Linked DNA regions of Caldimonas brevitalea. The protein of the gene in region 1 interacts with the protein of each later gene in a pairwise test. Links are inferred from orthologs where the notes say so. Each region holds a gene or a part of one and is shown in the gene's direction. Other genes may lie near its edges.

The links.
Region 2: the proteins of ligA (region 1) and leuS interact in binary tests that used the Escherichia coli proteins (3 or more experiments, as listed by UniProt). The link is inferred for Caldimonas brevitalea from one-to-one orthologs.

The regions. Positions count from the first base shown.
Region 1 is NZ_CP011371.1:2,902,942-2,918,074, forward strand. Bases 55-2,966 are described here. They hold ligA (NAD-dependent DNA ligase LigA), read left to right. Parts: upstream 55-428; coding sequence 429-2,504; downstream 2,505-2,966. Other genes in these bases: AAW51_RS12880 (hypothetical protein), read left to right, coding at 55-329; def (peptide deformylase), read left to right, coding at 2,563-2,966. Outside these bases: more of AAW51_RS12880, read left to right, coding at 1-54; more of def, read left to right, coding at 2,967-3,099; AAW51_RS12895 (DUF899 family protein), read right to left, coding at 3,160-3,960; AAW51_RS12900 (acyl-CoA dehydrogenase family protein), read left to right, coding at 4,194-5,474; AAW51_RS12905 ([protein-PII] uridylyltransferase), read right to left, coding at 5,521-8,145; map (type I methionyl aminopeptidase), read right to left, coding at 8,160-8,984; purL (phosphoribosylformylglycinamidine synthase), read left to right, coding at 9,093-13,085; AAW51_RS12920 (NAD(P)H-dependent oxidoreductase), read right to left, coding at 13,117-13,710; AAW51_RS12925 (TetR/AcrR family transcriptional regulator), read right to left, coding at 13,852-14,454; AAW51_RS12930 (metal-dependent hydrolase), read left to right, coding at 14,593-15,133. UniProt on the Escherichia coli protein: DNA ligase that catalyzes the formation of phosphodiester linkages between 5'-phosphoryl and 3'-hydroxyl groups in double-stranded DNA using NAD as a coenzyme and as the energy source for the reaction.
Region 2 is NZ_CP011371.1:313,102-328,544, reverse strand. Bases 9,901-13,122 are described here. They hold leuS (leucine--tRNA ligase), read left to right. Parts: upstream 9,901-10,249; coding sequence 10,250-12,922; downstream 12,923-13,122. Other genes in these bases: AAW51_RS01390 (LPS-assembly lipoprotein LptE), read left to right, coding at 12,926-13,122; AAW51_RS01400 (ExbD/TolR family protein), read left to right, coding at 9,901-10,154. Also shown: AAW51_RS01460 (phosphatase PAP2 family protein), read right to left, coding at 1-69; serA (phosphoglycerate dehydrogenase), read right to left, coding at 92-1,324; AAW51_RS01450 (MlaE family ABC transporter permease), read left to right, coding at 1,537-2,301; AAW51_RS01445 (ABC transporter ATP-binding protein), read left to right, coding at 2,303-3,088; AAW51_RS27720 (MlaD family protein), read left to right, coding at 3,085-4,050; AAW51_RS27715 (PqiC family protein), read left to right, coding at 4,047-4,673; hpf (ribosome hibernation-promoting factor, HPF/YfiA family), read left to right, coding at 4,983-5,336; AAW51_RS01430 (PTS sugar transporter subunit IIA), read left to right, coding at 5,594-6,064; hprK (HPr(Ser) kinase/phosphatase), read left to right, coding at 6,099-7,049; fur (ferric iron uptake transcriptional regulator), read right to left, coding at 7,080-7,532; AAW51_RS01415 (outer membrane protein assembly factor BamE), read left to right, coding at 7,642-8,181; dapB (4-hydroxy-tetrahydrodipicolinate reductase), read left to right, coding at 8,238-9,041; AAW51_RS01405 (MotA/TolQ/ExbB proton channel family protein), read left to right, coding at 9,067-9,726; more of AAW51_RS01400, read left to right, coding at 9,726-9,900; more of AAW51_RS01390, read left to right, coding at 13,123-13,426; holA (DNA polymerase III subunit delta), read left to right, coding at 13,443-14,534; and 2 more genes.

The DNA.
Region 1 (15,133 bases):
AACGCTCCGTCATCACGCTGCATGCCGGCACCACGTTGCTGAGCGCCACCAGCGGCCTGACGGCGAGCTTCCAGCAGAGCACCCTGGTGTCCGAGGTGATCACGCCGAAGGCCGGCGGCAACCCGCGCTGGAGCACCGGCTACCAGAACGTCAGCTTCACCGCGGGCGGCGCGAGCTACACGGCGGACGGAACGCTCGAGTTCGGCGGCACGTCGCTCGCGGTCACCGGGGAGGTGATCGTCAAGCGCAACGGCGCAGTGCTGGGGCGGATGTTCGGCTCGCCCGCCGGCCTGCAGATCGAGGTCGACGGCAAGGTGCAGCCCTTCTGACCCTCGGCGGGTGCCGGCGCGCTTCGGCGGGCCGGCACCCGCCGGCCGCGCTTCTCGTGGCATGCTTGTGTTTTCGCATGCCCTGGCTTGTTTTCACGCATGGCTTCCACTTCTGTCCCCGCCCGCGACGCGGCCCTGCGGCGCGCCGCGGAGCTGCACACGCTGCTGCACCACCACGCCCACCGTTACTACGTGCTGGATGATCCGGAGATCCCGGACGCCGAGTACGACCGGCTGTTCCAGGAGTTGCAGGCCCTCGAAGCGCAATATCCCGAGCTGCAAACGCCCGACTCGCCGACACAACGCGTCGGCGGCGCCTTGCTGGCCGAACTGGCCGCGGTGCGCCACAGCGTGCCGATGCTGTCGATCCAGACCGAGACCGACACCACGGCCGAAGGCGCGGTCGCGTTTGACACCCGCATCCGCAAACGCCTGGGTCTGGGGCCGGACGATCCGCCGGTGCGCTACTCGGCCGAGCTGAAGTTCGACGGACTGGCGATCAGCCTGCGCTACGAGCAGGGCGTGCTGGTGCGGGGTGTCACCCGCGGCAATGGCGAGCAGGGCGAAGACGTGACCGCCAACGTGCGCACGATCGGCCAGGTCCCGCTGCGGCTGCACGGCACGGGCGTGCCGCCGGTGCTGGAAGTTCGCGGCGAGATCTACATGCGCCGCGACGATTTCGAGCGCCTCAACGCGCGCCAGCGCGAGGCCGGCGAGCGCACCTACATCAACCCCCGCAACACGGCGGCCGGCGCGGTGCGGCAGCTGGACCCGAAGATCACGGCGCAGCGCCCGCTGTCGTTCTATGCCTATGGCCTGGGTGAGGTGGCCGGGTGGGACGAGCAGCCCGACACCCACTCCGGCACCCTCGACGCGCTGGCCCGCTTCGGCGTGCCGGTGAGCGCCGAACGGGCGGTGGCCGAAGGGGCGCCGGGCCTGATCGCCTTTCACCAGCGGGTGGCCGACAAGCGCGACAGCCTGCCGTTCGACATCGACGGCGTGGTCTACAAGGTCGACAGCCTGGCCCTGCAGCGCCAGCTCGGGTTTCGCAACCGCGAGCCGGTGTGGGCGGTGGCGCACAAATACCCGGCCCAGGAGCAGACCACGACCGTGCGCGACATCGATGTGCAGGTGGGCCGCACCGGCAAGATGACGCCGGTGGCCAAGCTGGCGCCGGTGTTCGTCGGCGGTGTCACGGTGACCAACGCGACGCTGCACAACCAGGACGAGATCTCGCGCAAGGACGTGCGCATCGGCGACACGGTGGTGGTGCGGCGCGCCGGCGACGTGATCCCCGAGGTGGTGTCGGTCGTGCTCGACGCCCGCCCGCCGGAGGTGGCCGAGGCGGCGCCCTGGGACCTGTATCAGCGCCTGGGCGGCAAGTGCCCGGTGTGCGGCTCCGACATCGTGCGCGAGGAGGGCGAGGTCGACTGGCGCTGCACCGGCGGGCTGTTTTGCGGCGCGCAGCGCAAGCAGGCGCTGCTGCACTTCGCGCAGCGCCGGGCGATGGACATCGAGGGCCTGGGCGAGAAGATCGTCGACCAGCTGGTCGACCAGGAGCTGATCCGCACCTTGCCCGACCTCTACAAGCTCGGCGTCGCCAAGTTGGCGGTGCTGGAGCGCATGGCCGACAAATCGGCCCAAAACCTGGTGGCGGCGCTCGAGAAGTCCAAACAGACGACGCTCGGCCGCTTTTTGTTCGCGCTCGGCATTCGCCATGTGGGCGAGGCGACCGCGAAAGACCTGGCGCGCCACTTCGGCTCGCTCGACCGCATCATGGATGCGAGCGTCGACCAGTTGCTCGAGGTCAACGACGTCGGCCCGGTGGTGGCGCAGAGCATCCACACGTTTTTCGAGCAGCCGCACAACCGCGAGGTGGCCGAGCAGCTGCGTGCCGCCGGCGTGTACTGGGATGAACACGAGGGCAGCGCGAGCCAGGCCCCCAAGCCGCTGACCGGCAAGACGCTGGTGTTGACCGGCACGCTGCCGACACTCAGCCGCGACGAGGCGAAAGACCTGATCGAGGCGGCCGGCGGCAAGGTGGCGGGCTCGGTCTCGAAGAAGACCGACTACGTGGTCGCCGGCGCCGAGGCGGGCAGCAAGCTGGCCAAGGCACAGGAGCTGGGCGTGACGGTGCTGGACGAAGACGGGCTGCGCGCGCTGCTGCAAGGCTGAACCAAACAGCGCCTTGTGCGGCCTCGGGCGGCGCAAGGTTGGAAGCGAGAGGAACACGATGGCGATCCGAGAGATTCTGAAGATGGGCGACCCGCGCCTGCTGCGCGTGGCGCCGCCGGTGACGCAGTTCGACACGCCGGAGCTGCACGCCCTGGTGGCCGACATGTTCGAAACCATGCACGCCGTCAACGGTGCCGGGCTCGCCGCACCGCAGATCGGCGTCGACCTGGCCCTGGTCATCTTCGGCTTCGGCAGCAACCAGCGCTACCCCGACGCGCCCCCGGTGCCCGAGACGGTGCTGCTCAACCCGCGCATCGAGCCGCTCGACGCCGAAGAAGAAGAGGGCTGGGAGGGCTGCTTGTCGGTGCCCGGGTTGCGCGGTGTGGTGCCACGCTACAAGCGCATCCGCTACAGCGGTTTCGACGTGCGCGGCGGCAAGATCGAGCGTGAAGCCGAGGGCTTTCACGCGCGGGTGGTGCAGCATGAATGTGACCACCTGATCGGCAAGCTCTACCCGATGCGCATCCGCGATTTCAGCCGCTTCGGCTACACCTCGGTGCTGTTTCCGGGGTTGGATGCGAGCGGCGACGACTGAGGTCGCGGCTTTGCAGGCACCAAGGCCCTGCACACCCGCTTGCCCGTTCCGCCCGCCGCACTATCTGCCGGCGTTTTTCGCGCAGCAGCCGTACTCCAGTTGTTCGTCCGCGGCTGGGCGCCCGCCGGGCGTCAAGTCGAACAGCGTCCACAAGGGCTCCACGGTGCCGAGATGTCGCATGTCCTGCCCGGGGTCCGCCGGCTCGAAGACAAGCTCGCTGGCCCAATGCAGGCGCATCGTTCCGTCAGGCGACCGCTTGAACACCGTCATGATCGGGACCGGTTCGCCTTGCGCGTCATCGCCGCCATAGTCTTTGCGAAACCGGCTTGCGCCAGCGGACAGCAAACGAACGTTCTTCCAACCCTTGTCGCGTGCGAAGGCTGCCACTTGCTCGATCGGCGCTTTGGCAACGATCGCAAGATTGCCGCCCAGACCTTCGAAGTGCGGCATCGTGCCTTCCCACATGTCGACGAGCGCCGTGCACGACGGGCAAGGCCCCTCGGTGAGCGGCGCGGTCGCCATTGAGCCTTTCGTGGGGCCTGGGCGCGGGTCCTGCGAGTGGCGAGGGAACATGTAGTGATAGATCATCAGCGTGTCCCCGCCGCGAAACAGCTCGGACATCCTCACGTCCTCCGGCGAGCCTGAGGCTCCAAGCCGCTGGAAGACGTAGTCCTCCGGCACCTGGCCCCCATCGGGCAGTGACCGCAGTTGCGCCGCGACCGCCTCCATCTGCCGGCGCAGATCGAGCTCACGGGAGAGCAACTGATGGCGTGCCGCGCGGTATTCCGCCGATTCGTTCGGGAAACAAATGCTCATCGGTTGCTCCTTCGCATCCTGTGGCGTCCGGGCGTTCGCGGCCATGATGCAGTGATTGGTTGATCATCGCAACGTCGGCTCTTGACGGTAGTAGCTAGGCTCCGGGTTCGGCACAGCACAACGGGCAAGCGCGCGATCCCCGCGGTGCCCGCCTTGGGCCGCTGTTTGACGCTGATCAATGTTGCGCTCCTCCAGGTCCCGCACGCGACAGGGCCCGCCCTCGGTGCTGCCCAGAATGGGCTCGAACCTCCACTGCCCCGACAGACGCGCACACGCCCATGGACTTCGCCCTCACCCCCCGCGCGCAAGCACTGCAGCCCCGCCTGCAGCGGTTCATCGACGACCTCGTGCTGCCCTCTTGCAGCGACTGGCACCGCTATGCCGATGCCGGGGTCTACCCGAGCGACGTCATCGAACCGCTCAAGGACCAGGCTCGCGACCTGGGCCTGTGGAACCTGTTCCTGCCCAGCCTGCGTGACGACCAGCCCGGCACGCGTTTGGATCACCTCGATTACGCCCCACTGGCCGAGACCATGGGCCGGGTGCCGTGGTCGGCCGAGGTCTTCAACTGCAATGCGCCCGACAGCGGCAACATCGAATTGCTGCAGCTGTTCGCCACGGCCGAGCAGCGCGAGGCCTGGCTCGACCCCTTGTTGCGCGGCGAGATCCGCTCGTGCTTCGCGATGAGCGAGCCCGACGTCGCGTCGTCTGACGCCACCAACATGCAAACGCGCATCACGCGCGAGGGCGACCACTACGTGATCAACGGCCGCAAGTGGTTCATCACGGGCGCCGCACATCCGAAGTGCCGCCTGGTCGTGCTGATGGGGCGGAACGACGCTGCCGACACGGCAGGCGGTGGCACATCCTCGCATCAACAGCACAGCGTCGTCCTGGTGCCGATGGACACGCCCGGCCTGACCGTTGAGCGCAACATCCCGGTGATGGATCACCAAGCGATCGAAGGCCACTGCGAGTTGGTGTTCCGCGATGTGCGCGTGCCGCTGCAGCAGCGGTTGGGGCAGGAGGGGGCGGGGTTCGCGATGGCGCAGGCGCGGCTCGGCCCGGGCCGGGTGCACCATTGCATGCGCACGATCGGCCAATGCGAGCTGGCATTGGAGCTGATGTGCGAGCGGGCGCTCGAGCGCAAGGCGTTTGGCCAGCGCATCGGCGATTTCGCCAACGTGCAGGACTGGATCGCTCAGAGCCGTGTCGAGATCGACCAGGCGCGCTTGCTGGTGTTGCGCGCCGCATGGCGGATGGATCGTGAAGGGCTGGCCGCGGCACGCACCGATGTTTCTGCCATCAAGCTTGTCGCCGCGCAGCTGCAAACGCGGGTGCTCGACCGGGCCATGCAGGTCTTCGGCGCGATGGGGCTGACGCCCGACACGCCGCTGGCCCGACTGTGGAGCTGGGGGCGCGCGCTGCGTTTCCTCGACGGGCCGGACGAAGTGCACCTGCGCACCATCGCACGCGACGAGCTGTCGAAGGCCAAGGCGCAGCGCGGCCGCAATGCGCTGCATCTGCGGCGTTGGATGCCGGCGCCGCAGGGCGTCTGAGGGCGGCGACCCTGCACGCCCTCGAGCATTGACCCGGCGCACGCGCTCACGACGCCAGCGCGTCCAGCAGGTCCGACTCCATGTCCAGTTGCACGCGCGACTGCCGCAAGGACGGGCCGTCGATCAAGAAGGTGTCCTCGACCCGCTCGCCGAGCGTCGTGACCTTGGCCAGCTGCAGGTTCACGCCGTATTTCGCGAGCACCCGCGCGATCGAATACAGCAGACCCGAACGGTCGCTCGCCGACACGCTCAGCAGCCAGCGCTGGCCGCGCTCGTCGGGTCGCAACATCACCCGCGGCTGCACCGGGAACGACTTGACCCGGCGCGACAAACGCCCGCGCCCGGTGTCGGGCAAGGGGCCTTCGGCCACCAGCGCCAGCCCGAGCTGGTTTTCGACCAGCGAGATCAGATCGCGGTAGTGGTGGTCGAGCTGCGGCGAGATGACCTGGAAGGTGTCGAGCGCGTAGCCGGTCTTGGTGGTGTGGATCTTCGCGTCCAGGATGCTGAAGCCGGCCGAATCGAAGTAGCCGCAAATGCGGGCGAACAGGTCGGGCCGGTCGGGCGCATACACCAGCACCTGCAGGCCTTCGCCGACCGGTGACAAACGGGCCCGCACGACTGGTTTGTCGGTGGCGATATAGCGCCACAACGAGCGGGTGTGCCAGGCGATGTCGCCGGCGTCGTGGCGGGCGAAGTAGCTCAGCTCGAGCGTCTTCCACAGCGCCTCCTGGGTGCCGGGCAGCATCGAATACAGGTTGAGCGTGTGCAGGGCTTCCTGCTTGCGGGCCTCGATCTCGGTGTCCAGATTGGGCTTGGCGCCGCCCAGCGCACGCAAGGTCAGCCGGTACAGGTCTTCGAGCAGCTTGCCTTTCCAGGCGTTCCAGACCTTGGGGCTGGTGCCGCGGATGTCGGCCACGGTCAGCAGGTACAGCGCCGTCAGGTAGCGCTGGTCGCCCAGCTTGTCGGCGAAGGCCTGGATCACGTCCGGGTCGCTCAGGTCTTCCTTCTGCGCGATGCGCGACATCGTCAGGTGGTGCAGCACCAGGAACTCGATCAGGCGCGCGTCTTCCTTGGGGATGCCGTGGTCGCGGCAAAAACGCCGCACTTCCTCGGCGCCGAGATCGGAGTGGTCGCCGCCGCGGCCTTTGGCGACGTCGTGGAACAGGGCCGCCACGTACAGCACATACGGATTCTCGAACTGCGCCGCCAGCTGCGAGCAGAACGGATATTCGTGCGCATGCTCGGGCACGAAAAAGCGCCGCACGTTGCGCAGCACCATCAGGATGTGCTGGTCGACCGTGTAGACGTGGAACAGGTCATGTTGCATGCGCCCGACGATGCGCCGGAACACCCACAGGTAGCGCCCCAGCACGCTGGTCTGGTTCATCAACCGGAACGCGTGCGTCTGGCCCAGCGGTTCCTTCAGGATCTGCAAAAAAGTCTGCCGGTTGACCGGGTCGCGGCGGAACTCGCCGTCCATCAGCTCGCGGGCGTTGTACAGCGCCCGCAGCGTGCGCGCCGACAGCCCCTTGACGCCGGGCGTCTGCTGGTAGATCAAGAAGGTGCGCAGGATGGCGTGGCGGTCTTGCTCGTAGAGGTCGTCGCTCGCCACTTCCAGCATGCCGCCGCGGTCGAAGAACTGCTCGGTGATCGGGCGCATCGGCGCATCCTGCGAGCCGTTGATGCGTTCCTCGATGTTGAGCATCAGGATCTGGTTCAGCTGCGCCACCGCCTTGGCGGCCCAGTAATAGCGGTGCATCAGCGCTTCGGAGGCGCGCCGCGCCTTGGTGCCGTGGTAGCCGAAGCTCTCGGCCACCGAGGTCTGCAGGTCGAACACCAGCCGGTCTTCGCGCCGGCCGGCGATCAGGTGCAGCCGGGCGCGGATCAGCTTCAGCATGCCTTCGTTGCGCTGCAGCTGCTTGACTTCGAACGGCGTCACCAGGCCGCGGGTGGCCAGCTCGGTCCAGGTTTTGCCGAGGCCGGCGGCGCGCGCCACCCACATCACCACCTGCAGGTCGCGCAAACCGCCCGGGCTTTCCTTGCAGTTGGGCTCGAGCGAATAGGGCGTGTCTTCGTACTTCTGGTGGCGCTGGCGCATCTCCAGCGTCTTGGCGCGCAAGAAGGCGCGCGGGTCGAGCTGGCGCTCGTAGGCGCGCCGGAACTGCTGATACACCGGCTTGGCGCCGCACAGGAAGCGCGATTCCAGCAAGGCCGTCTGCACCGTCACGTCGCGCTCGGCCTCTTCCAGGCATTCGGCCACCGTGCGCACGCTGGAGCCGATTTCGACGCCGATGTCCCAGCACGCGGTGATGAAACCTTCGATGCCCGATTTCAGCGCGGCATTGGCGTCGTGGGTCAGCGAGGTGTCGGTCGGCAGCAGCACCAGCACGTCGACGTCCGAATACGGAAACAGCTCGCCGCGGCCGTAGCCGCCGACGGCCAGCAGGGCGGCGCCCTTGGGCAGGTAGGCATGCTCCCACAGGCCTTGCAGCGTCTCGTCGACGTGGCGGCTCAGGCTTTTCAGCAGCCGGCGCGCCGCCGCGGCGCTCGGGCGGGCCTGGCGGAACACCTCCAGGATGTCGGCCTTGCCTTTGCGGAAGCGGCTGCGCAGGTCGGAAACGTTGGCGAGCCCGGGGGCCGGGCCGGCGGGCTCGTGGGGCAGGGCGGCCATGCGGACAGGGCCGCTCAGGCGGCCGGCGCCGCCAAGGCCGCAGTGACGAACTCAGGCAGCGGTGGGTATCCGGCCGACAGCGTCAGCACCTCGAAGCCGGACTCGGTGACCAGCACCGTGTGCTCCCACTGGGCCGACAGCGAACGGTCCTTGGTGACGATGGTCCAGCCGTCGGGCATCTCGCGGATTTCGCGCTTGCCGGCGTTGATCATCGGCTCGATCGTGAACACCATGCCGGGCTTCAACTCGTCGAGCGTGCCGGGCCGGCCGTAGTGCAGCACCTGCGGCTCTTCGTGGAACTTGCGCCCGATGCCGTGGCCGCAGAACTCGCGCACCACCGAGAAGCCGGCGTTCTCGGCAAAGGTCTGGATGGTGTGGCCGATGTCACCCAGGCGGGCGCCCGGCTTGACCTTCAAAATGCCCTTCCACATCGCCTCGAAGGTGATCTGGCACAGGCGTTTGGCCTGGATCGACGCGTCGCCGACGATGAACATCCGGCTGGTGTCGCCATGCCAGCCGTCTTTGATGACGGTGACGTCGATGTTGACGATGTCGCCGCTCTTGAGCGGCCGGTCGTTCGGGATGCCGTGGCAGATCTGGTGGTTGATCGAGGTGCAGATCGACTTCGGGTAGGGCGTGTAGCCGGGCGGCGCGTAGTTCAGCGGCGCCGGCACGGCCCCCTGGACGTCGACGATGTAGTCGTGCGCCAGCTTGTCGAGGTATTCGGTGGTGACGCCCGGCTTGACGTGCGGCGTGAGGTGATCCAGCACTTCAGAGGCCAGGCGCCCGGCCAGGCGCATGCCGTCGATGTCGCTGCCGGATTTGATCGTGATGCTCATGGGGCGGGATTATCTCAGGCGCGGGCGGGGGCTGCAGCCCGGCGCCCGGTAAAATCGCCAGCTCCGTGGGCTTGCCCCACCGCCTCCACCCCCCATCCGAGTTCCAGCGTGACCGCGACAGCCCACCACCTCTTCCATTTCGAGGGCGGCAATGCCCTTTCCGCGTTCCGAGCCCAGGCCTTGTTGCCGCAGTTGCAGGCGGTATCGCCGCGCATCACCGCCGTTTCGGCCCGTTTTGTGCATTGGGTGTGGGCGCCGCAGCCGCTGGCGACGGCCGAACAGGACAAGCTGGCGGCGCTGCTGAACTACGGCGAACCCTATGCCGGCGCCGCCGATGGCGAGCTGATCGTGGTGACGCCGCGCCTGGGCACCGTGTCGCCATGGGCGTCGAAGGCGACCGACATCGCGCACAACTGCGGGCTGGCGATCAAGCGGGTCGAGCGTGTCACCGAGTATCGGTTGACGGTCAAGACCGGCCTGCTCGGCGGCGTCAAACGGCTGGAACGGGCCGAACTGGAGGCCGCCGCGCGCCTGTTGCACGACCGCATGACCGAGAGCGTGCTGTTCGAGCGCGGGGGCGCCGGCCATCTGTTCGACGAGCAGCCGGGCAAGCCGATGCAGCATGTCGACGTGCTGGGCCAGGGCCGGGCGGCGCTGGAAGCCGCCAACCGCGATTTCGGCCTGGCGCTGTCGGGCGACGAGATCGACTACCTGGTGGAGGCCTTCACGGCGCTCAAGCGCAACCCCAGCGACGTCGAGCTGATGATGTTCGCCCAGGCCAACAGCGAACACTGCCGCCACAAGATCTTCAACGCGCGCTTCACGATCGACGGCGTCGAGCAAGAGCGCTCGATGTTCCAGATGATCCGCAACACCCACCAGCTGGCGCCCCAGCACACCGTGGTGGCCTATTCCGACAACGCGGCGGTGATGGAAGGCGGCCCGATCGAGCGCTGGGCGCCGCAGGGTTACCTGAACGCCCCGGCCTACGGCGCGCGGCCTGAAGTGGCGCATGTGCTGATGAAGGTCGAGACGCACAACCATCCGACCGCGATTTCGCCCTTTCCCGGTGCCTCCACCGGGGCCGGCGGCGAGATCCGCGACGAAGGCGCGACCGGCCGCGGCGCCAAGCCCAAGGCCGGTCTGGCGGGCTTTTCGGTGTCCAACCTCCACCTGCCCGGCACCTCGGAGCCCTGGGAGCGCGAGCCCTACGGCAAGCCTGAGCACATCGCCAGCGCCTTGCAGATCATGATCGACGGGCCGCTCGGCGGCGCCGCCTTCAACAATGAGTTCGGCCGGCCCAACCTGGGCGGGTACTTCCGCGTCTACGAGCAGACGGTCGACGGCGTGCGCCGCGGCTACCACAAGCCGATCATGATCGCCGGCGGCATCGGCAGCATCGCCGACGGCCAGACGCACAAGCTGCCGTTCGGCGCCGGCACGCTGCTGATCCAGCTGGGCGGGCCCGGCATGCGCATCGGCATGGGCGGCGGCGCGGCCAGCTCGATGGCGGCCGGCGTCAATGCCGCCGAGCTCGATTTCGACTCGGTGCAGCGCGGCAACCCCGAGATCCAGCGGCGTGCGCAGGAGGTCATCAACCACTGCTGGTCGCTGGGCGAACAAAACCCGGTCCTCGCGATCCACGACGTCGGCGCCGGGGGCATTTCGAACGCCTTCCCCGAGCTGGTCGACGGCGCCGAGAAGGGTGCCACCTTCGACCTGCGCAAGGTGCCGCTGGAAGAAAGCGGCCTCGCGCCCAAGGAAATCTGGTGCAACGAGAGCCAGGAGCGCTACGTCCTGGCGGTGGCGCCCGAGGCCCTGCCGCTGTTCGACGCGATGTGCCGGCGCGAGCGCTGCCCGTACGCCGTGATCGGTGTGGCCAGCGACGACAAGGAACTGGTGCTGGAAGACGGGCCGGGCGGCGAACGTGTGATCGACATGCCGATGGACGTGCTGCTAGGCAAGCCGCCCAAGGTGCACCGCGACGTGCAGCGCATCGAACGCCACGGCGCGCCGCTGGCGCTGGCCGACGTGCCGCTGGCGCAGGTGGCCCTGGACGTGCTGCGCCACCCGACGGTGGCCAGCAAGCGCTTTTTGATCACGATCGGCGACCGCACCGTGGGCGGCCTGAACCATCGCGACCAGATGGTGGGCCCGTGGCAGGTGCCGGTGGCGGACTGCGCCGTGACCCTAGCCGACTACGCCGGCTTCCGCGGCGAGGCGATGAGCATGGGCGAACGCACGCCGCTCGCCAGCCTCGACGCGCCGGCCTCCGGCCGGATGGCCGTGGCGGAGGCCATCACCAACCTGCTGGCGGCGCCGATCGAGCTGCCGCGCGTCAAGCTGTCGTGCAACTGGATGGCCGCCTGCGGCGAGGCCGGCGAAGACGCGGCGCTCTATGAGACGGTGCGGGCGGTGGGCATGGAGCTGTGCCCGGCGCTGGGGATTTCGGTGCCGGTGGGCAAGGATTCGTTGTCGATGCGCACCCGCTGGCGCGACGGCGAGACCGAAAAGCAGGTCACCGCCCCGGTGTCGCTGATCGTCTCGGCCTTCGCGACGCTGGCCGACGTGCGCGGCACCCTGACCCCGCAGTTGCGCACCGATGCCGGCGATACGACGCTGATCCTGGTCGATCTGGGGCAGGGCCGCAACCGCCTGGGCGGCTCGATGCTGGCCCAGGTGCTGGGCCAGCCCGGCGACGCGGTGCCCGACCTGGACGACGCCGCGCTGCTGAAGCAGCTGGTCGAGGCGGTCAACCGCCTGCGCCGTGAAGACAAGCTGCTGGCCTACCACGACCGCTCCGACGGCGGCCTGTGGGCGGCGGTGTGCGAGATGGCGTTCGCCGGGCGCTGCGGCGTTTCGCTCAATGTCGACATGTTGGTCACCGAAGGCGACGGCATCGCCGACAGTCGGGCCGAATACGGCGATTCTAAGAACTGGGCCACCCAGGTGGTCGCACGCCGGCACGAGCTGACGCTGCGCGCGCTGTTCGCCGAGGAAATCGGCGTGGTGCTGCAGGTGCGCGCCGGGCAGCGCGACGAAGTGCTGCAGACGCTGCGCGAGTTCGGCCTGTCGCGCCACAGCCATGTGATCGGCAAGCCCAACGACCGGCGCGTGGTCGAGGTCTGGCGCGACACCAAGGTGCAGTACTCGGCGCCGTTGACCGAGTTGCTGAAGGCCTGGGACGACGTGTCGTGGCGCATCGCGCGGCTGCGCGACAACCCGGTCTGCGCCGACAGCGAGCGCGACGCGGTGCTGCGCGAGGACGACCCGGGCCTGCACCTGTCCCTCACGTTTGACCCGAACGAGAACGTCGCCGCGCCCTTCATCGGCAAGGCGCGGCCCAAGGTGGCGATCCTGCGGGAGCAGGGCGTCAACTCGCATCTCGAGATGGCTTATGCGATGTCGCAGGCCGGCTTCGACGCGCACGACGTGCACATGAGCGATCTGCAAAGCGGCGGCGCCCGGCTGGACCAGTTCCAGGGTGTGGTCGCCTGCGGCGGCTTCAGCTACGGCGACACGCTGGGCGCCGGCGAGGGCTGGGCGCGCTCGATCATGTTCAACCCGCGGCTGGCCGAGCAGTTCGCGGCGTTTTTCGGCCGCAGCGACACCTTCGCGCTGGGCGTGTGCAACGGCTGCCAGATGATGGCGGCGTTGGCGCCCATCATCCCCGGCGCCCAGGCCTGGCCCAAGTTCACCCGCAACAAGAGCGAGCAGTTCGAGGCCCGGCTCAGCCTGGTCGAGGTGCTCGACAGCCCGTCGGTCTTCTTCGCGGGCATGGCCGGCAGCCGCTTGCCGGTGGCCGTCGCGCATGGCGAGGGGTACGCCGATTTCTCGCAGCGCGGCAACCCCGACCAGGTGGTGCGCGCGATGCGGTTTGTCGACAATCACGGCCTGGCGACCGAAAACTACCCGGCGAACCCCAACGGCAGCCCCGGCGGTCTGACCGCGGTGACCACGGCCGACGGGCGCTTCACGGTGCTGATGCCGCACGCCGAGCGGGTGTTCCGCAACGTGCAGATGAGCTGGAGCGGCGGTGACCCGAGCGCGGCCAGCCCGTGGATGCGGATGTTCCGCAACGCGCGCAAGTGGGTGGGGTGACGCGCTCAGTCGCTGCCGCGGCCGGCTGAGTTCAACCGCCTGCGCGCCCCAGGGCGCGCAGCTTGGCCACCCATTCGGCACGGTCGGCGCTGTCCATCGCGTCGACCGAGCCGATCAGCGTTTCGCGCACCGGCGCGAAGCCGACGAAGGCGAGGATGTTGCGCTCCAGCGCCTTGACGCTGTGGGCGCCGAAAAACCAGCGGTAGACACGTGCTGGCATGCCCATCGTGACCACCACCCGGGCCGACCGGCCCGCCAGCAGCTTGGTCGTCAGCGGGTTGCGGCGATCGGCCGGTACCGCGAAGCCGGGCCGGGCCACCTGTTCCAGAAAGCCTTTCAGCAAGGCCGGCATGTCGCCCAGCCACAGCGGGAACACCAACACCACATGCTCGGCCCACAGGATGTCTTGCTGCACCGGCGCCAGCGCTGGGGGCAAACAGGCCTCGTTTTCCCATTCCTGCTGGCTGCGCAACAGTGGAAAGTCGAGGCTGGCCACCGGCACGTGCCGCAACTCGTGGTCGGCCTCGGCGCAGCCTTCGGCGTAGGCCTGCTGCAATGCATGGCAGAAGTGGGCGGCGTGGGGATCGGGGTGACCCTGGATCAGCAGGATGCGCTTCTTGTGCATGACGGCCTCCTCGAGCGGGCGCTGTTGATCTTCCCGGTCGCCGCGCGGGGCGGCTTGACTTAACGCAAGCCGGAGCCGCCGTGGATCGAGCCGTGGCGGCTGCCCGCTGCCGTCACACGCCCTCGGTGGCCGACTCCCGCCCTACAAATGGGCGTCGATCACCGCCCGGATGAGCCGCGACGCCGGCGCTGTCAGCGTCTGCAGCTCGGGCACCCGGTCATTCTCGATGGCCTGCAGCACCCATTCATGGATCGCGCCGACCAGCGCGGTCGCCGTCGCGTCGCCCAGGCCGGGGGAGGGTGCTTCGCCCGTCGAGCCGTTGACCACCGCCACGATGAAGTCGGCCAGCGCCTGGTGCGTGCGCCTGCGGGCGCGCAGGCCGCGGGTGCCGAGCGCGAGGATTTCGATGAACAACGTGCGCAGCAGCAGCGGGTTGCACGCCAGCGCGCCCAAGTAGGCGCCGACCGCCTGTTCGACCTGCACATGCCAGTCGCGCTGAGGATCGACCGTGGCGCGGAGCACCGACAAGGCCTGCTCGCTGGCGGACTCGTACAGCGCCACCAGGCAATCGGGCTTGCTGTCGAAGTGTTCGTAGAAGGTGCGTTTCGAGACCCTCGCTTCGGCCGCGATGTCGGCAATGGTGGTGTCGGCGTAGCCCCTGGCGGCAACACAGGCCGCCATCGCTTCCATCAGGCGCGTCTTGTGTTCGTTGAGCACTGGTTCGATGTCTTTGCTGTTCCCCATCGCTTCGAACTGTAATTCCCCTCCTCGCTGGTACTTGACAGTACCACGACCGCTTGGCAGAGTAGATCTCGTTGGTACTGATAGGTACCGGGTGTCGCCCGCGCCGGCGCGCTAGATTTAGAGAACGAGGAGTGCGTGATGACCGAGTTGGTGGTGCGTCGTCTGTTGATCGACCTGGAGCAGCCGTTCGTGCGCTACTGGAACGGGGGTGACCCCTTCCGTACCGCTTTTCTCAACGCTTTGTCGATGAGTTTCCCGGTCGGCGAGCAGTTTTTCATCGATTCGGTGCGCAGCGGCCTGAAGGCGCTCCCGCCGGCGCAGCGCGAGCGCTTCGAGCGCGAAGTCCAGGGGTTCGTCGGGCAGGAGGCCACCCACCGGCGCATCCACGGCTTGTACAACGGCCATCTCGAACGTCAGGGCTACCGCAACACCTGGGCCGGCCGGGCTAAGAAGCGCATCGAGCGCATGAAGGGGCTGGAAGTGCGGCATCACCTGGCGGTCACCGCGGCCTACGAGCATTTCACCGCCATCCTGGCCGAGTTCCTGCTGGCCCACCCGGAGGTGATCGGCGACGACGAGCCGCGTCTGAAGACGATGTGGATGTGGCATGCGGCCGAAGAGTCGGAGCACAAGAGCACGGCCTTCGACCTCTACCAGGCGCTCGGTGGCAACCACAAAT
Region 2 (15,443 bases), 2.6 Mb from region 1 along the record:
CCATTCGGACGCGGTCGCGCGCCAGCCCTGCGGGCGGTGCGGGCGCCGGGGCCGGACCGGCGGCTTCACGGCGTCGGTTCCGCGCGTCGGGTCAATAGAGAATGCGGCAACGGATCGTGCCTTCGATCGAGCACAGGTTGCCCAGCGCGATCTCGCTGGCCGAGGCGTCGACGTCGACCACGACGTAGCCGACATGCTCGTTGGTCTGCAGGTACTGCGCGGCGATGTTGATGCCCACCTCCGAGAATCGCTCGTTGATGCGCGCCAGCACGCCGGGCACGTTGTGGTGGATGTGCAGCAACCGGCACTTGCCGGTGTGCTCCGGCAACGACACCTCCGGGAAATTGACGGCAGAGACCGTCGAGCCGTTGTTGCTGTAGCGGATCAGCTTGGCCGCCACCTCGCGCCCGATGCTTTCCTGGGCTTCCAGGGTCGAGCCGCCGATATGGGGCGTCAGGATGACGTTCTCGAAGCGCGTCAGCGGCGAATCGAAGCCGGCATCGTTGCCCTGGGGTTCGACCGGGAACACATCGATCGCCGCCCCGAGCAGGTGTTTGGCATCGAGCGCGGCGACCAGCGCATCGATGTCGACCACCGTGCCGCGCGACGCGTTGATGAGGTAGCTGCCCGGCTTCATCTGCGCCAGCTGCGCCGCGCCGATCATGTTCTGGGTGGCGGGCGTTTCGGGCACGTGCAGGCTCACGACGTCCGCCGTCGACAGCAGTTCCTGCAGCGAAGCGACCTGGCGGGCGTTGCCCAAGGGCAGCTTGGCTTCGACGTCGAAGAACACCACCCGCATGCCCAGGTGTTCGGCCAGCACCCCGATCTGCGTGCCGATGTGGCCGTAGCCGACGATGCCCAGCGTCTTGCCGCGCGCCTCGTAGGAGTTGGCCGCGCTCTTGACCCAGCCGCCGCGGTGCAGGATGGCGTTCTTCTCGGGGATGCCGCGCATCAGCATGATCATCTCGGCCAACACCAGTTCGGCCACGCTGCGGGTGTTGGAAAAGGGCGCGTTGAACACCGGAATGCCGCGCTTGGCGGCGGCCGGCAGGTCGATCTGGTTGGTGCCGATGCAGAAGGCGCCGATGGCCGTGAGCTTCGGGGCCCGGTCGAGCACCTCGGCGGTGAGCTGGGTGCGGGAGCGGATGCCGACGAAGTGCGCGTCGCCGATCGCCTCCGCGAGGGCGTCGCCGACCAGCGCCTTCGCATGGGCGTGGACCTGCGTGTAGCCATCGCGTGCCAGCGCTTCGACGGCGGACGGATGGATCCCTTCCAGCAACACGAACTTCAGTTTGTCCTTTTGGACCGACAGGCGTGCAGACATCGCGTGTGTTCCTATTTAATGGTTCATGTGAGGGTTCAGCGGCGGCGGCCCTCCCGTTCCGGGGCGGCGCTTCCCGGCAGTGTGCCGACCCTCCCACCGGCCTGCCAGCCCACGCACAGGAAGCCCTGCCGCGCGCGTGCCTTGGGATTGTGCAGCGGCCTCGCCGGCGCGCTGAGGGCAGCCGTCAACGAAACCCCTCACAATGGCGCACCATGCGCCTGGCTACGCTACTGCCCTTACGCGCCGTCGCCTTCCTCGGCCACGTGATGCTGTCCGCCGCGTCGTTGCTGCGCGGCCGCTGGCGTTTCCGCACCCGCGACTTGACCCGGGCGGCGGCCGACAGCAGCGCACGCGCCCTGCCCATCGTGACGGTCGTCAATCTCCTGGTCGGCTCCATCCTCGCCTTCGTCGGCGCGGTGCAGCTGATGAAGTTCGGTGCCGGCATCTTCGTCGCGGACCTGGTCGGCATTGCCGTGGCACGCGAGATGGCCGCGGTGATCACGGCCGTCGTGATGGCCGGTCGCACAGGCGCGGCATTTGCTGCCGAGCTGGCAACCATGCAGACCAACGAAGAGGTGGACGCCCTCGAGGTGCTCGGGCTGCATGCCGTGGACTACCTGGTGCTGCCGCGCGTGGTGGCGCTGCTGATGGCGATGCCGCTGCTGTATGTGTACGCGTGCTTGACGGGCCTGGTGGGCGGCTTGCTGGTGGGCGCGGGCATGCTCGACCTGGCGCCGGCGGCCTATTTCGAGCGCACCTTCGAAGCCCTCAGCTGGGAACACCTCGGCCTGGGCTTCGCCAAATCCTTCGTGTTCGGCGGGCTGGTCGCCGTAACCGGCTGCTACTTCGGCCTCTATGCGCAACGCAATGCGGCCGGTGTCGGCAACGCCACCACGCAAGCGGTCGTGTTCAGCATCGTTGGCGTGATCGCGCTCGACGCGGTGTTTGCCGTCTGCGCCAACGCGCTGGGGATTTGAGATGACGCTGCTCACCGTGCGAGACCTCGAAATGCGCTTCGGCGACCGGCTGATCCAGCGCAACATCTCGTTCAGCATCGAACGCGGCACCGTGTTCGCCATCATGGGCGGCAGCGGCTGCGGCAAGAGCACGCTGCTGCGGCACCTGATCGGCTTGCTGGCGCCCGCCGCCGGCCATATCGACTACGAGGGCGTCGACTACTGGGCCAGCGACGAGGCACAGCGGATGAAACTCAGGGCCGGCTTCGGCATGCTGTTCCAGAGCGCCGCGCTGTGGTCGTCGATGACCCTGCTCGAGAATGTCTGCCTGCCGCTGGAACAACACACACGCCTGAACCGCGAGCAACGCGAAGCGCGCGCCCGGGAGGTGCTGGAATGGGTGGGGCTGCGCCAATTCGAAAGCTACTACCCGTCCGACATCAGTGGCGGCATGAAAAAACGCGCCGGCCTGGCGCGGGCGATCGCGGTGGAGGTGCCGCTGCTGTTTCTCGACGAGCCGTCGGCCGGCCTCGACCCGATCAGTTCCAAGCGGCTCGACGACTTGATCCTCGACGTGCGCGAACGCACCGGCGCGGCGGTCGTCATCGTCAGCCACGAACTGCCCAGCCTGCTGGCCATCGCCGATGACGGCATCTTTCTCGATGCCGACAGCAAGCAGCCCATCGCACACGGCAGCCCGCGGCAATTGCGCGATGATGCGCAGCATCCCACGGTGCGGGCTTTCCTGCGCCGAGAAGAACCTGCGGCGCCCGCCGGTGCGCCTCTTCCAGCCCCCGCTTCCACATGAAACGTCACGCATTGCTCGTCGGCAGCTTCGTCATCGGCGCCTTGGTGCTGATCGTCCTCACCATCGTCTGGCTCAGCGGCAGCAGCCTGTTTCAGCAGCAGTTGCGTGCGGTGATCTATTTCGAAGGCAGCGTCAAAGGGTTGTATGTCGGGGCGCCGGTCACCTTCCGCGGCGTGCCCGTGGGCCAGGTGGAGTCGATCGGGATCGAGGTCGACGACAACTCGCTCGATGCTCGCATCCCCGTGCGGGTCACACTGCGCGAAGACGCCGTCCGTTTCGGCCATGCCGACACCGACACCGCCATCAACCTGCCCGACCTCGTGCGCCGTGGCCTGCGCGCGCGCATGGTCGCCCAGAGTTTCGTGACCGGCCAGAAATTGATCGACCTCGATTTCCTGCCCGGCACGCCGGCGACCCAGATGGGGTCGAACCGCGAACCGGAGATCCCGGCGGTCGCCGACCGCTTCGGCGCGCTGGTGGATCAAGTGGCCGAGCTGCCGCTGCGCGAAACGGTCCAGGACTTGCGGCGCACACTGGTATCGCTGCAGACAACGCTCGACAGCACGCGCAGCACGCTGGAGCTGTCCAGCAAGGAAATCGCCAGCACCGCGGGAGAAGCACGCAAGACGCTGAACGTCGCCTCGACCGCGCTGCAACAGGTGCAAGGGCAAGCCACCGCCACGCTCGCATCGGTCGCCAAGCTGTCGGACGCGACCCGCGAGACCGTGCTCGCGGCGCGGCCCGAGCTGCAGACGACGTTGAGCGGCGCCCGCGAAGCAGCAGAGTCGGCCCGGCTGGCGATGGACCGCGTCGCCGAGCTGACGGCGCCCGGCGCCCCCCTGCGCGCCGACCTGGACTCCGCGGTGCGCGACCTGTCGCAGGCCGCCCGCGGTTTGCGCGAATGGAGCGAATTGCTCGAAGAAAAACCCAACGCCGTCATCTTCGGCGCCGACCGCCCATGACACCTGTACGCCGCCCCGCCTGCCGTCCGCTCGTCGGCCTGCTGCTGCTCGCCGCCCTGGCCGGCGGCTGCGCCAACGACAAGCCCCCCTCGACGCTGCTGACCCTGCCGCCCGCCACGCTGCGGACGCCCCCGGCCACCGCCCCGGGACAAGCCCTGGCGCTCGCCGTGCGGCGCGTCGCCGTCCCGGAATATTTGCTGACGCGGCGGGTGCGCTACCGCGCCGACAGCAGCACGCTGGCCGAGTGGCCGCAGACCTATTGGGCCGAGCGTTTCGAAGTGGGGGTGACGCGCGAGTTCATCGCCGCGCTGCGCCAGGCGCTGCCCGGTTGGACGATCTGTGAAGGCAGTTGCACCGACCGGGTGGCCGACCTCAGCCTGAACGTCGACCTGGCGCCGCTCGACTATCAGCGCGCCCAGCGTTTGCTGACCGCCGATGCGCGCATCACGCTCGCATCCCCCTCGCTGCAGCCCCGCACGCAGCCCCTGGTCGAACGTCGCCTCGAGGTGCACAGCCAGACCGATACGCCCCAGGGACAGGCGCAAGCGCTGATCGAAGTGCTGCAGACCTTGGCGGTCGACACCGCCACCGGGCTGCGCAAGCTGAACCCGAACCGCCGCTGAGGGCACGCCGGGCAGCAGCGGACAGCACCGGCCCGGTGCGGTGCCGGGCATGTGTCTCGATCGAGATGCGTCCGCTGTGCAGCTATTGCTGCAACTGTGCATGATGGCCCAAAACGATGCGTCTGTTGACGCCCGACAAGGGCATTTCGGGTATTCCCGCCACACGCTTGTCACATGGGCAGGACGGCGGCACACTGGGTTCAACAAGCCTCGTCTGATGCCCCCTCTTCTCTCCCCCTCTTTCTTGCTTCCCCTCTCTGTGTTCCCCTCATAAGAGCATCCCCGCAACCCCCTCGGAAAGGAGGACTTATGAATCTGACGATCAGCGGCCACCACCTGGAAGTCACCCCGGCCTTGAGAGAGTACGTGCTCACGAAGCTGGACCGGGTCACACGGCACTTCGATCAGGTGGTGGATATCAACGTGTTACTGAGCGTTGAAAAGCTGAAGGAGAAGGAACGTCGCCAGAAGGCCGAGGTCAACCTTCACGTCAAGGGCAAGGACATCTTCTGTGAAACCTCTCACGAAGATCTGTACGCGGCGATCGACCAGCTGATGGACATCCTCGATCGCCAAGTCGTCAAGCACAAGGGGCGCGTGCAAGATCACCACCACGAGTCCATCAAGCGGATGGACGGCTCAGCGGGTGAAAGCCCGCAGTAAGCCAAATTCCAATACCCTGTTTCAGGGGCGGCCTCCGGGCCGCTTTCGATTTGTAACTCCTACTTCGCACACCGCTTGCTGCGTCGCAACAAGGGGAGCACAATCGACAAACTCATCGCCAGGAGGCCGAGGCCCGGCAGGGTATCCTCGCTCCCTATAATGCAACGTTTTATGCAACGTTTTGTCACTGCCTTCGCGCAGGCCCGAGCCCCGGCGGCCCCTCTTGCCGGTGCTTCACCCCTTGCGCCGTGACCCAGATGAACCGTCTCGCCGCCATCCTCCCCGCCAGCAATGTGCTGGTGAACGTGGACGCCACTAGCAAGAAGCGGGCCTTCGAACAGGCCGGTTTGTTGTTTGAAAACCAGCACGCCATCGCGCGCGCCACGGTGACGGACAACCTGTTCGCCCGGGAACGGCTGGGCTCCACCGGGCTGGGACACGGCGTGGCCATCCCGCACGGCCGCATCAAAGGCCTGAAGAACCCGCAAGCCGCGGTGCTGCGCGTGCAGCAGCCGATTCCTTTCGACGCCCCGGACGACCAGCCGGTGCTGCTGCTGATCTTCCTGCTGGTGCCCGAAGCCGCGACCCAGCGCCACCTCGAGATCCTCTCCGAAATCGCTGAACTGCTGTCCGACCGTGAGCTGCGCGAGCGGCTGAAGTCGGAAGCCGACGCGGCCAAGGTGCACGAGTTGATCTCGAACTGGGAGCCCCTGAAGTCGGTCGCGTAAGCGGTCGATCCTCGTTCTCACCTCTCGGCGACGCTTGAAACCCACTGTTATCAGCGCGGAGGCCTTGTTCGAAGGCCAGCGCGCGGACCTCAAATGGCACTGGATCGCCGGCCACGCCCACCCAGAGCGGCGCTTCGACGAAGTGGCGGTGCGCGACGCGCAGTCGGCCGCTGACCTCGTCGGCTACCTCAACTACATCCATCCCTATCGGGTCCAGATCGTCGGGCGCCGCGAGGTCGAATACCTGTCGATCGCGAGCCCGGAGGATCAGGCGCGGCGCATCTCGCGGATCGTGACGCTGGAGCCGCCCGTGCTGGTGGTGGCCGACGGGCAGACCCCGCCCGACCAACTCGTGGCGATGTGCGAGCGGGCGGAAATTCCGCTGTTCGTGACCGAGGAATCGGCCGGCTTCGTGATCGACGTGCTGCGCAGCTATTTGTCGCTGCACTTTGCCGAGCGCACCACGCGCCACGGCGTGTTCATGGACATCCTGGGCCTGGGCGTGCTGCTCACCGGCGAGTCGGGTCTGGGCAAGAGCGAACTCGGTCTCGAGCTGATCTCGCGCGGCAACGGCCTGGTGGCCGACGATGCGGTCGACCTCTACCGGGTGTCGCAGAGTGCGATCGAGGGGCGCTGTCCCGAGCTGCTGTTGAACCTGCTCGAGGTGCGCGGCATCGGCCTGCTGGACATCAAGGCGATCTTCGGCGAGACCGCGGTGCGTCGCAAGATGCGGCTGAAGCTGATCGTCCACCTGGTGCGCAAGGAGACGATGGAACGCGACTTCGAGCGCCTGCCCTACGAGCCACTGTACGAAGACATCCTCGGTGTGCCGGTGCGCAAGGTCGTGATCGCCGTCGACGCCGGCCGCAACCTGGCCGTGCTGGTCGAGGCCGCGGTGCGCAACAGCATCCTGCAGCTGCGCGGCATCGACACCTACAAGGAATTCATCGAACGCCACCAACAGGCGATGCTGCGCGGCGAGTAGCGCCGCGCCATCTGGCGTGCGACGCGCCGCTCAGCGGTCGATCGGGTGGGGGTGGGTCTGGCCCTGGCTCCGGCAGCCTTCGCGGCCGCACACCACGTAAAGCGACAGCGAGTGGTCCTGCAGCTCGTAGCCGCGCTCCTTGGCGATCTGCTGCTGGCGTTTTTCGATCTCGGCGTCGTAGAACTCTTCGACGCGGCCGCACACCACACAGATCAAGTGATCGTGGTGCTTGCCCTCGTTGAGCTCGAACACCGCCTTGCCGGCCTCGAAGTGGTTGCGCGACAGCAAACCGGCCTGCTCGAACTGCATCAATACGCGGTAGACCGTTGCGAGGCCGATGTCCGAACCCTCCGCCAGCAGCGCTTTGTACACATCTTCGGCGGTCATGTGCCGCTGTTTGCCGGCCTGGAACACTTCCAGGATCTTCAGGCGGGGCAAGGTGGCCTTCAGGCCGCTGCTTTTCAGTTCATCGACATTGGTCATGGGCGGCTCCTGGCGCCGGGGCAAGACTGGCGGCGCAAGCCCTGCCGGTAGAATCGGTCAATCATATCGAGGTTGCGTGCGCTCAGCGTGCGCCGGCACCCATATCCCTATGTATTCCATCATTCGTTGGGGCCGCTTGGTCGGCCCGCTGGCCGCAGCGGCCGCGCTTTGCGGCTGTGGGTCGCTGCAGTCGAGCGACAACGTTCTGGGCTTCGTCACGCCCTATCGCATCGAGGTCGTGCAAGGCAACGTCGTGACCCGCGAGATGGCCGCGGCCGTCAAGCCCGGAATGAGCCGTGCGCAGGTGCGCGACATCCTCGGGTCGCCGCTGCTCACCGACGCCTTCCACACCGACCGTTGGGACTACATCTTCACCATCCGCCGCAGTGGTGCAGAACCGCAGCGGCGTGTCGTGACGGCCCATTTCCAGGGTGAGCAACTGAGCCGGCTCGAAGCCGACGACGCGCTGCCCACCGAGGCCCAGTTCGTCGCGTCGATCGACACCTTCAAGAAGCGCGGCAAGACGCCGCAGCTCGAGTTGACCGAACAGCAGCTGCAGGCCTTGCCGACGCCGACGCCGAAGCCGCAGCCCGGCGAGGCCGAACCGGCACCGCCGCCGGCCCGCACCTACCCGCCGCTCGAACCCTGACGCGGCGGCGCCGCCGCCGCCGCACCCCGACCGTCTTTCCACTGGAGCGCCTGCTCATGAACCACCGCATTGCCATCGCCGGCTGTTCCGGCCGCATGGGTCGATTGCTGATCGAAACCGTGCTCGGCGCCGAAGACTGCGAACTCGCCGGCGCCCTCGACCAGCCCACCAGCCCGGCCGTCGGTCAGGACGCCGGCGCCTTCCTCGGGCGCAACAGCGGCGTGGCGATCGCCAGCGACCTGCGCACTGGTCTGCGCGACGCCAACTACCTGATCGACTTCACCCGGCCGGAAGGCACGCTGGCCCACCTGCGGTTGTGCCGGGAGCTGGGCGTCAAGGCGGTGGTCGGCACTACCGGCTTCAGCGACGCGCAAAAGGCCGAAATCGCCGAGATCGCGCGCGACGTGGCGATCGTGATGGCGCCCAACATGAGCGTCGGCGTGAACGTGGTGCTCAAGCTGCTCGACGTGGCGGCCCGCGCGCTGAGCCAGGGCTACGACATCGAAATCATCGAGGCACACCACCGCCACAAGGTCGACGCGCCGAGCGGCACGGCCCTGAAGATGGGCGAGGTGGTGGCCGAGGCGCTGGGACGCGACCTGAAGCAGTGCGCCGTCTACGGCCGCGAAGGCGTGACCGGCGAACGCGACCCCTCGACGATCGGCTTCGCCACCGTGCGCGGCGGCGACATCATCGGCGACCACACGGTGCTGTTTGCCGGCATCGGCGAGCGCATCGAGGTCACGCACAAGTCGTCGAGCCGCGCCACCTACGCCCAGGGCAGCCTGCGCGCCGTGCGCTTCCTGGCCGGCCAGGCAAAAGGCCTGTTCGGGATGGAACACGTGCTCGGCATGGCCTGACGCCGCGTCGACACGCCGCCGGACGATGGACTCCTTCGACAACTTCTGGCTGACCGGCGACGCGGTGGCCCGCGGCGTCGCGCTGCTGCTGCTGGCGATGTCGATCGCCGGCTGGGTGTTGATCTTCTGGAAAACCTGGCTGCTGCGCCGGGTGCGCCGCGACATCGCCCGCGGCGTGCCGGCGTTCTGGGCCTCGCCCGACGTCGGCGAGGCCGAGCGCCGCCTGGCCGCCCTCGACCGCGAAGCGGTGCTGCGCCCGCTGCTGGCCGCCGCGCTGCACGCGCCCCCGCCCGGCACGCTCGAAGCCGGCGGCCGGCTCGATTCGCAGCTGACCCGGCGTCTGCGCGACGCCTTGCACGCAGTGCTCCACCAGCTGCAGTTCGGCCAGGTGTTGCTGGCCTCGATCGGCAGCACCGCGCCCTTCATCGGCCTGTTCGGCACGGTCTGGGGCATCTACCACGCGCTGATCGGCATCGCCGGCGAAGGCCAGATCGCGATCGACAAGGTGTCGGGCCCGGTCGGCGAGGCGCTGGTGATGACCGCCGCAGGGCTGGCGGTGGCGATCCCCGCCGTGCTGGCCTACAACGTGTTCGGCAAGCTGGTGGGCGCCTGCGAAGCCGAGCTGGAAGGTTTTGCCCACGACCTGCGCGAAATGATGTGCCCCGGCGCGGGGGAGGCCGGCTGATGGCCTTCGGCCGCCTCGAGCGCAGCAGCGGCCCGGCGCCGATCAGCGACATCAACATGACACCGCTGATCGACGTGATGCTGGTGTTGCTGGTGATCTTCATGATCGCCGCACCGTTGATGACCGGCAGCCTCAAGCTCGAACTGCCCAAGAGCGACGCCGCCGCGCCAGGCGACGCCCCGCGTTCGCTCGCCGTCGCGCTGGACGCGGCCGGCAAGCTCTATCTCGACGGCGCGCCGCTGGCGCCCGAAGCGCTGGCCAGCCGCGCCGCCGAAGCCGCCCGGCGCGACCCCGCCACCGAGGTGCAGCTGCAGGCCGACCGCCGCGTGCCCTACGGGCAGGTGGTCGAGCTGATCGGCACGCTGCAAAAAGCCGGGCTGGTGCGCATCGCCTTCGTCGCCGAGCCCGAGCCGGCCGCCAGCCGCTGAGCAGGGCCGAGGGCGACCTCGGCCGCCTCGCTTCCTATAATCGACGACCACTTTTTCGATCCGAGCAGGACCGGCCCCGCCGGGGCCACCACCCGATGAACACCGAACATCCCAACGCCTACAACCCCCGCGAGGTCGAGCCGGCCGCACAAGCCGATTGGCGCGCGCGCGACGCCTACCGTGTCGTCGAGGACCGCAGCAAGAAGAAGTTCTACGCCTGCTCGATGCTGCCCTATCCCTCGGGCAAGCTGCACATGGGCCACGTGCGCAACTACACCATCAACGACATGTTGGCGCGCCATTTGCGGATGAACGGCTACAACGTGCTGATGCCGATGGGGTGGGACGCCTTCGGCCTGCCGGCCGAGAACGCCGCGCTGAAGAACCGCGTGCCGCCGGCGCAATGGACCTACGACAACATCGCCTACATGAAGAAGCAGATGCAGGCGATGGGCTTGGCGATCGACTGGTCGCGCGAGGTCGCCACCTGCGACCCGAGCTACTACAAGTGGAACCAGTGGCTGTTCCTGAAGATGCTCGAGAAGGGCATCGCCTACCGCAAGACCCAGGTGGTCAACTGGGACCCGGTCGACCAGACCGTGCTGGCCAACGAGCAGGTGATCGACGGCCGCGGCTGGCGCACCGGGGCACCGGTCGAAAAGCGCGAGATCCCCGGCTACTACCTCAAGATCACCGACTACGCGGACGAGTTGCTCGACCAGGTGCAGCACCACCTGCCGGGCTGGCCCGAGCGCGTGCGGCTGATGCAGGAGAACTGGATCGGCAAGAGCGAAGGCGTGCGCTTCGCCTTCCGGCACGACATCCGTGACGCCGGCGGCCAGCTGATCCAGGACGGCAAGCTCTACGTCTTCACGACCCGTGCCGACACCATCATGGGCGTGACCTTCTGCGCGGTCGCGCCCGAGCACCCGCTGGCCCAGCACGCCGCGGCCGGCAACGCGGCGCTGGCCGCCTTCATCGAAGACTGCAAGAAGGGCGGCACCACCGAAGCCGAGCTGGCGCTGAAGGAAAAGGAAGGCCAGCCGACCGGCCTGTTCGTCACCCATCCGCTGACCGGGGACCAGGTTGAGGTGTGGGTCGGCAACTACGTGCTGATGAGCTACGGTGACGGCGCGGTGATGGGCGTGCCCGCGCACGACGAGCGCGACTTCGCCTTCGCGAAGAAATACGGCCTGCCGATACGCCAGGTGGTGGCGGTCGAAGGCGAAAACTACTCGACCGACGCCTGGGCCGAGTGGTACGCCGACAAGCAGCGCGGCATCACGATCAACTCCGGCCGCTATGACGGCCTGCGCTACAAGGAAGCGGTCGACGCGATCGCCGCCGCCCTCGCGGCACTTGGCCTGGGCGAGAAGAAGACCACCTGGCGTTTGCGCGACTGGGGCATCAGCCGCCAGCGCTACTGGGGCACGCCCATCCCCATCATCCACTGCCACGAATGCGGCCCGGTGCCGGTACCCGAGCAGGACCTGCCGGTGGTGCTGCCGCTGGACTGCGTGCCCGACGGCAGCGGCAACCCGCTCAACAAGCGCGCCGACTTCCTCAACGTGGCCTGCCCCAAGTGCGGCAAGCCGGCGCAGCGTGAAACCGACACGATGGACACCTTCGTCGATTCGTCGTGGTACTTCATGCGCTATTGCGACCCGACCAACGAGCAGCAGATGGTGGCCGGCGGCGCGCAGTACTGGATGCCGGTCGACCAGTACATCGGCGGCATCGAACACGCCATCCTGCACCTGCTGTACGCGCGCTTCTGGACCAAGGTCATGCGCGACCTCGGCCTGGTCACGGTCGACGAGCCGTTCACCAAGTTGCTGACGCAGGGCATGGTCTTGAACCACATCTATTCGCGCCGCACCGACAAGGGTGGCGTCGAATATTTCTGGCCGCAGGAAGTCGAGAACCAGTACGACGAACACGGCAAGATCGTCGGCGCCAAGCTCAAGCAGGACGGCTCGCCCATCGACTACGGCGGCGTCGGCACCATGAGCAAGTCCAAGAACAACGGCGTCGACCCGCAGGACCTCATCGACACCTACGGCGCGGACACCGCCCGATTGTTCGTGATGTTCGCTTCGCCGCCGGAGCAGACGCTGGAGTGGAACGACGCCGGCGTCGAAGGCGCGCACCGCTTCCTGCGCCGCGTCTGGAACTACGCGCAGACCCACCGCGAGCAGATCGGCGAGGTGCTGCCGGAAGGCCTGGCCGCCGAGCTGATCTATGCCGCTGCGCCGGCCGACGTCAAGAAGCTGCGCCGCGAGGTGCACAAGCTGCTGCAGCAGGCCAGCTACGACTACGAGCGCATGCAGTACAACACCGTCGTGTCGGCCTGCATGAAGCTGCTGAACACGCTGGAAGGTTTCGACGCGCAGCAGCATCCCGACCGGCATTACGCCAGCTGGGCGGTGCACGAGGCCGTGGGCATCTTGTTGCGCGTGCTCTACCCGGCCTGCCCGCACCTGACGCATGCCCTGTGGCAGCAACTCGGCTACACGGCGCAGTACGGCGATTTGCTCGACGCCCCCTGGCCGCATGTGGACGAGGCCGCGCTGGTGCAAGACGAGATCGAGTTGATGCTGCAGGTCAACGGCAAGCTGCGTGGCGCCGTCACGGTGCCGGCGTCGGCCGACAAGGCGGCCATCGAGGCGGCGGCCCTCGCGTCGCCCGATTTCGTCAAGTTCGCCGAGGGCAAGCCGGTCAAGAAGGTCGTGATCGTGCCGGGCCGTCTCGTCAACGTGGTGGTCTGACGCGTGGCGGCCCGACTGTCGCGCCGCCTGTGGCTGAGTGCCGTGGCGGCCCCGCTGTTGCTGTCGGCCTGCGGCTTCCAGCTGCGCGGCGCACCGAGCTTCGCCTTCCGCAGCATCCAGCTCGGCTTCTCGCCGCGCTCCGAACTCGGCATCGAAGTGCGCCGCCAACTGGTCGCCGCGCCCGACATGCGTGTGGTGGAGGCGTCCAAGGATGCCGAGGTGGTACTCGAGGTATTCGAAGACAGCAGCGATCGCTACGTGACGGGCAAGACCTCGACCGGCCAGGTGCGCGAGATCGCCGTGCGTGCACGACTGCGCTTCAGGCTGCGGACCCCGGACGGGCGCGAGCTGATCCCCGAGACGCTGATCCAGCCGAACCTGGTGCTGAGCTACAACGAGAGCGCGGCGCTGGCCAAAGAGAGCGAAGAGGCCGAAGTGCTGCGCGAAATGCGCCAGGACATCACCCAGCAGCTGATGCGGCGGCTGGCGGCAGCGAAGTTGTGACCCGGAAGGTGTTGTGATGCAGTTGCGCCTGGATCAGCTCGCCGCCCACCTTCAACGTGAGCTGCGCCCGCTCTACACGCTTTACGGCGACGAGCCGCTGCTGGTGCAGGAAGCCTGCGATGCCATCCGTGCGGCCGCGCGCACCGCCGGGCACCATGAGCGCACCGTCCACCACGTGGTGGGCGCTCATTTCGATTGGGGCGAGTTGCTGGGGGCAGCGCAGGCCCTGAGTCTGTTCGCCGACAAGCGTCTGATCGAGATCCGCATCCCGGGCGGCAAGCCCGGCAAAGAGGGATCCGACGCGCTGCAGCGCTACTGCCAACATCTGGGCGAGGACCTGGTCACCATCGTGATGCTGCCGCGCCTGGACAAGGCCACCCAGTCGAGCGGCTGGTTCGCCGCGCTCGACGGCGCCGGCGTCACCGTGCGCATCGACCCGATCGAGCGCAAGCAGCTGCCGGCCTGGATCGCCCAGCGCCTGGCGGCGCAAGGGCAGCGCGTGCAGGGCGGCGAAGCGGGGCAGCGCACGCTGGCCTTCTTCGCAGACCGGGTGGAAGGCAACCTGCTCGCCGCCCACCAGGAGATCCAGAAGCTGGGCCTGCTCTACCCGGCGGGCGAGCTGAGCTTCGAACAGGTCGAGGTGGCGGTGCTGAACGTCGCACGCTACGACGTGTTCAAGTTGTCAGAGGCGGTGCTGGCCGGCCAGGTGAGCCGTGTGTTGCGCATGCTCGACGGCCTGGAAGCCGAGGGCGAGGCTGCGGTGCTGGTGCACTGGACCCTGGCCGAAGACATTCGGGCGCTCAAGCGCGTGAAAGACGCGATGCTCGCCGGGCGTCCGCTGCCGATGGCGCTGCGCGAACAGCGCATCTGGGGCGTCAAGGAGAAGCTGTTCGAGCGGGTGCTGCCGCGTCTGTCGGACACGAGTGTCGACGCTTTGCTCGATGCCGCCCAGATCTGCGACGGCCTCGTCAAAGGCCTGCGCCATCCGCAGTGGCCGTCCGACCCCTGGGCCGCCTTGCGCCGCTTGGCGTTGATGACGGTCGAAGCGGTCGGCACCCCACAAAGCCCGCGCGAGGCCGAAGGGCGCTGGCTGGCCCTGCGCGCCTGACCGCCGGGCCGGGCCGATCCGCCCGCGCTCAGTCGCTGCTGACGATGGCCAACAAACGCGCCAAGGCGTGGCGCACCGCACCGCTGCGCACCTCACGCCGATCGCCCTTGAAACGCACACATTCGGCGCTAACCGGCGCATCCCCGCGGCCGAAGCCGAACCACACCGTGCCGACCGGCTTGGCCTCGCTGCCACCGCCCGGGCCGGCGATGCCGGTCACCGACACCGCCACCTGCGCGCGCGCATGCTGCAAGGCGCCCATCGCCATGCCCATCGCCACCTCGCGGCTGACCGCGCCGTGGCGCGCAATCATCTCGGCCGGCACGCCCAGCAGCTCGGTCTTGGCCTCGTTGGAATAGGTGACGTAGCCCCGCTCGAACCAGTCGCTGGAGCCGGCCACCGACGTGCAGGCGCCGGCGATCAGGCCGCCGGTGCACGACTCGGCCGTGACCAGCCGCAGGCCGCGGGCGGCCAGGACCAGGCCGAGTTGGGTCGCGAGCGTGTCGGTGTCGACGGACGCCGCCGCCGCATCAGATGCCGAAGGGCCCATCATCAAGGTCTCTCCCGTGTCGAGGCCCGCCAGCTCACAAAGCCCGCCACAGGGCAAACACGAGCAGGGTGCAGAAGGCCGCGACCAGATCGTCGAACAAAATGCCGAAGCTGCCGCTCCAGCCCTCGCCCTTGAAACGGCGGTCGGCCCAGCGCACCGGGCCGGGCTTGGCGGCGTCGAAAAAGCGGAAGCACAAAAAGGCGGCCAGCTGGACCCAGACCGTGCGGACCTCGGTGCTGGCGGCGCCCGGCGTCACCAGCCACAGCACCAGCCAGAAAGCCACCACCTCGTCCCAGACGATGTGGCCGGGGTCGGCGGCCCGCAAATGCTGCGCCGTCACCTTGCACGCCCACCACCCG